DNA from 2 places in the Enterocloster clostridioformis genome. Region 2 is predicted to be linked to the other one. Evidence: a T-box and tRNA genes for the amino acid it is inferred to sense, from the RefSeq annotation. Region 2 holds a T-box; the other holds one or more tRNA genes.

Region 1 (2,406 bases), 1.3 Mb from region 2:
AGGGACGGCTGGGAGGAAGCCGGAACCGGATGGTATTACAATCTTTCCGACAGAACCATCTGGGTGAAGTATGAGATACCGGAGAAAAAATCGTATGATGTCATTGTTTCAACGGAGAAATTCGACCTGATTGGAATGGTTGAGGAATAAAGAAAAGTGAAAGGTAACATTATGAATATTTATATGGGAAGCCAGTCCTGATGGGTCAGGTAGCACTAAGGACAAGAGAATTGATCCGAAAAATATGCCAGGCAAATGATGTGCCTTATCACCATCAGTGACCTATCTGACACATATTCCAAAGGCCTTCCATGGTGCTGTTCGTGTTTATATGTCCGCAACGTTAGTTCGTCTGATAAGATGGAGCCAGATGATGCGGAGGTATTATCCGATGTTCTTTCTGATGGGAGTTATTTGTGTGCCGCTATACCGCAGAATTTGAAGAAAAAAAGTGTCCGAGAGCCCCAAAAATGTCGGACCCTATATATTTAACAGACATAAAATTAAAGATACAAGAGTAGCCCCCCACCCCACGGCCGGTGAGTGTATACACGGTTCCTGATAAGTGATGATGAAAGCAGAAAACAATTTGGGCATATTGCATTACGCCCTGGAAAATGGTATTATTGACCTGTCATACGTACAAGAGAAAGTAAAAATGAACAAAGAAAAGAGTACCTGGCAAAGCGCGTATTTCTCCGATGACAAACGAAATCAGGAATTTGCTTAAACGAGTAAAGGACATTGGAGGTTCAATGGGGATATGAGTCAGAGTTTTTTTAAATGAGAACGGGAGAGTGCATGCGCCAATGATATCCTCCTGTTCAAAGAACAAATGTAGACAAGTAGGAAACAGTGAAAAGGGGATTTACGCATTCCGCAGGACGGTAAACTCTAAAAAGCGGTGTAAGGGGGTATCGGCTACAGCAGCACTTCTCGGACATACGGAAGATGTGAATGAACGGTATTATACATACGATATTAGCGGGATTGAGGAAAAGACTGAAATCATATCGCGTATTAATGCTGAAATGCCCAATCTGGGTAACAGGTAATCAATATATTGCAGAAAGGTAATCAAAAAAACAAAGGTTCCTGACACCGATAAGCATCAGGAACCTATGAATTAAAAGAAAAAATCGGAGTAACAGGATTTGAACCTGCGACCTCTCGGCCCCCAGCCGAGCGCGCTACCAAGCTACGCCATACTCCGTTCTCGAACCTCACTTATTATATCAGATAATTTTCATTTTGAAAAGACCTAATTTTAATTTATTCGGAGAATTTAAAAATGACACAGAAACCAAGTAAGAAAAAGCGGATTGTCAGCTTTGATTTAGATATGACACTGCTGGACCATAAGACATGGAAAATTCCGGACAGCGCTATGAAAGCCCTGGAGCTGCTGCGGAAAGACTCGGTCATTGTCATAGGAAGCGGCAGGAACATGGACCATGATATGAGTGTGGTATACCGGGATATGATTATGCCGGACGCAGTGATACACATGAACGGAACGCGGGTCGTGGCTGAGGGCAATGTCCTCTTTGAACATCTGATGGACAAGGGCCGGCTGAGGGCATTGCTGGAATATGGGGATACCCACGGAATTTCCCTGGGCGTCAGCCAGGAGGGAAAGGATTATTATATACACCCGGAGGGCGTAGTCCGCATGGACCGGCTTCGCTGGGGTGTTTCGGAACGCAATTTCATGGATGGATGGGAACTGATGGATATACCGGTGAGGACATTGGTGTACATAGGCGGTCCGGAAGGCGCCAGAGAGCTGGAGGACCATTTTCCTGAATTCAAATTTCCCATGTTCTCGGGGAACATGGGGGCGGATGTGGTGGAACGGGAGGCCTCCAAGGCAGAGGGACTGAAACGGCTGTGCCAGTACTATGACATAGGCCTGGAGCGGACAGTCGCCTTTGGAGACAGCATGAATGACTATGAGATTGTACGTGAGGCAGGCATCGGTGTTGCCATGGGAAATTCCGTGGAGGAGCTGAAGACCGTGGCGGATTATGTTACAGATGATATTGACCGGGACGGGATATGGAAGGCCTGCAGGCATTTGAGTTTGATTTAGGTTCGCCTTCTTTGAAGAAATGCTTGGAAGAAATTATTTAAAACATAATGTAATCAAGATAATTTAAAAGAATAATTTATTAAGAACATAAGGGAGAACGGGTATGGCAAGAGAATTTGACGTAGTGATTATAGGAGCCGGGCCAGGGGGCTATACGGCAGCGCTTAAAGCAGCGGAATTTGGCCTCAAGGTTGTGGTGATAGAGGCAAAGAAGATTGGAGGTACATGCGTAAACCGGGGATGCATTCCCACCAAGGCGCTGCTGCATGCCTCCGATATGTTTCATATGATGCAGAGCTGCGATGAATTTGGCG
Region 2 (2,406 bases):
TGCCATGCCCTTTCTCATGGCCAATTCCATGTCCGTGCTCAGCTGTCTGGCAAAAGCAGCCATCGTAAGCCTGGTGGTGTTTTTGGCAGCTATATTAAGCCTGCAGGAAATGGAGGACCTGCGGGACCGCCGGGACCAGTCCGTCTTCCGCAAGGAATTTAATATGATAGGAAACCGCCTGGTGCAGACAGGAAAGGCCTGGTTCAGAAGCCAGGGAATCATTCTCTTTATTACAACAGGGCTGTGTATCGGGGGAATGTTCCTGATCCGCAATCCGTATTACATCATGGCAGGCATTGGAATCGGTATACTGGATGCTCTCCCTATATTTGGAACCGGCACGGTGCTGATACCCTGGGCTGTCCTTCGGCTGGCTGTTGGGGACTGGAAGCATGCGCTGGCACTTACCGCCCTTTATCTGGTGTGCTATTTTGTGCGTCAGATCCTGGAAGTGCGGATGATGGGCGGACAGGTGGGGCTGTCTCCCCTTGAGACGCTGGCGTCCGTGTATGTGGGATTGGAATTGTTCGGATTTTTTGGTTTCATACTGGGACCGCTGGGATTGCTGCTGACAGAGGATATGGTGGAGGCGTGGACGAAGGAGGTGGAAAGGGAGACATAGAAAGAGAGACATAGAAAGAGAGACATAGAAAGAGGGGGACTGTCTGAGCGGTTAGGGTTTGTCTGCCGCAGAATCTTCATATGGCGATTCTGTGGTTGACAAAGTCCCAAAACTGACGTAAAATCATTCTTACATAAAGAAATGACCAATTCATAGATATGACATGGAAAGGGAACAGTAAGCGTGATTGCACGTCACAGAGAGAGGACCGCAGGTGAGAGGTCCTTACGGTTGGCAGATGCTGAACCCGCCCTGGAGTCCTGTATGATGAATGCAGCGTATGTCCGGCGTTAACGGATGATGAGAGAACCATGAGGGCGCGCAGATGGCGGGAATGAATTTTCAGACACGTTTTAAGCCCGATGGTTAATAAGGGTGGTACCGCCGAGTCATTCGGTCCCTTGTGCACGCGGCACAGGGGATTGGGTGGCTCTTTTTATTTCATAATGTAAGATATGCAAGGGTCAATGTAAATAACGAAAAGGAGAAAAATCATGGCAGACAACAAGAAAATGGTAGAGGCCATCACATCCATGGATGAGGATTTCGCCCAGTGGTATACGGATGTGGTAAAGAAGGCGGAGCTGTGCGATTATGCCAGCGTCAAGGGATGCATGGTGATTAAGCCGGCCGGCTATGCAATCTGGGAGAACATCCAGAAGGAAATGGACAGAAGGTTTAAGGAGACAGGGGTGCAGAACGTATACATGCCTATCTTCATACCGGAGAGCCTGTTAGAGAAGGAAAAGGACCATGTGGAAGGATTTGCGCCTGAGGTGGCATGGGTAACTCATGGAGGACTGGAGGAACTTCAGGAGCGCATGTGCGTAAGGCCTACCTCTGAGACTCTGTTCTGTGATTTTTACGCAAAGGACATCCACTCCTACCGCGACCTTCCCAGAGTCTATAACCAGTGGTGTTCCGTTGTGCGATGGGAAAAGACCACACGTCCGTTCTTGCGCTCCAGGGAGTTTTTGTGGCAGGAAGGCCATACGGCCCATGCGTCAGCCGAGGAGGCCGAGGCCAGAACAATTCAGATGCTGAACCTGTATGCGGACTTCTGTGAGGAAGTGCTGGCCATTCCTGTCATTAAGGGTCAGAAAACCGATAAGGAGAAGTTTGCCGGAGCAGAGGCAACCTACACCATAGAATCTCTGATGCATGATGGAAAAGCCCTGCAGTCAGGTACCAGCCATAACTTCGGTGACGGATTTGCAAAGGCATTTAACATCCAGTTTACGGACAAGGATAATACATTAAAGTATGTACACCAGACATCCTGGGGCGTGAGCACCCGTATCATCGGCGCCATCATCATGGTGCACGGCGATGACAACGGTCTGGTGCTTCCTCCGAGAATCGCTCCGGTCCAGATTATGGTGGTACCGGTACAGCAGCAGAAGGAAGGCGTGCTGGATAAGGCATATGAGCTGAAGGAGCGCCTTACAAAGGCAGGATTCGCCGTAAAGGTGGATGATACGGACAAGAGCCCGGGCTGGAAGTTCGCTGACTGTGAGATGCGCGGCGTGCCTCTTCGTGTGGAGATTGGGCCAAAGGATATAGAGAAGAACCAGGCAGTGCTGGTGCGCAGAGACAACCATGAGAAGAGCTTCGTATCCCTGGATGAACTGGAGTCAAGAGCAGGTGAAATGCTGGATACCATCCATGACGCCATGCTGGAGAAGGCAAGGAAGCACAGGGATGCCCACACCTATACAGCGGCCGGTTGGGATGAATTTGTGGATACCGTCAACAATAAGCCGGGCTTTGTAAAAGCCATGTGG

Evidence for each region. A T-box is a leader RNA that pairs with one kind of tRNA and senses whether it is charged. The one in region 2 lies ahead of proS (proline--tRNA ligase), so its partner is inferred to be a tRNA-Pro.
Region 1: it encodes a tRNA-Pro, which carries the amino acid that the T-box ahead of proS (proline--tRNA ligase) is inferred to sense. The anticodon was not compared.

Annotation. Positions count from the first base shown of each region.
Region 1 is NZ_JAIWZC010000001.1:2,816,697-2,819,102, reverse strand. Features, by position in the region: gene LA360_RS14195 (glycoside hydrolase family 31 protein) at 1-150, shown strand, start outside; gene LA360_RS14190 (hypothetical protein) at 569-730, shown strand; tRNA gene LA360_RS14185 (tRNA-Pro) at 1,140-1,213, opposite strand; gene LA360_RS14180 (HAD hydrolase family protein) at 1,292-2,092, shown strand; gene lpdA (dihydrolipoyl dehydrogenase) at 2,196-2,406, shown strand, end outside.
Region 2 is NZ_JAIWZC010000001.1:4,072,820-4,075,225, forward strand. Features, by position in the region: gene LA360_RS20490 (AI-2E family transporter) at 1-622, shown strand, start outside; T-box leader at 778-1,027, shown strand; gene proS (proline--tRNA ligase) at 1,117-2,406, shown strand, end outside.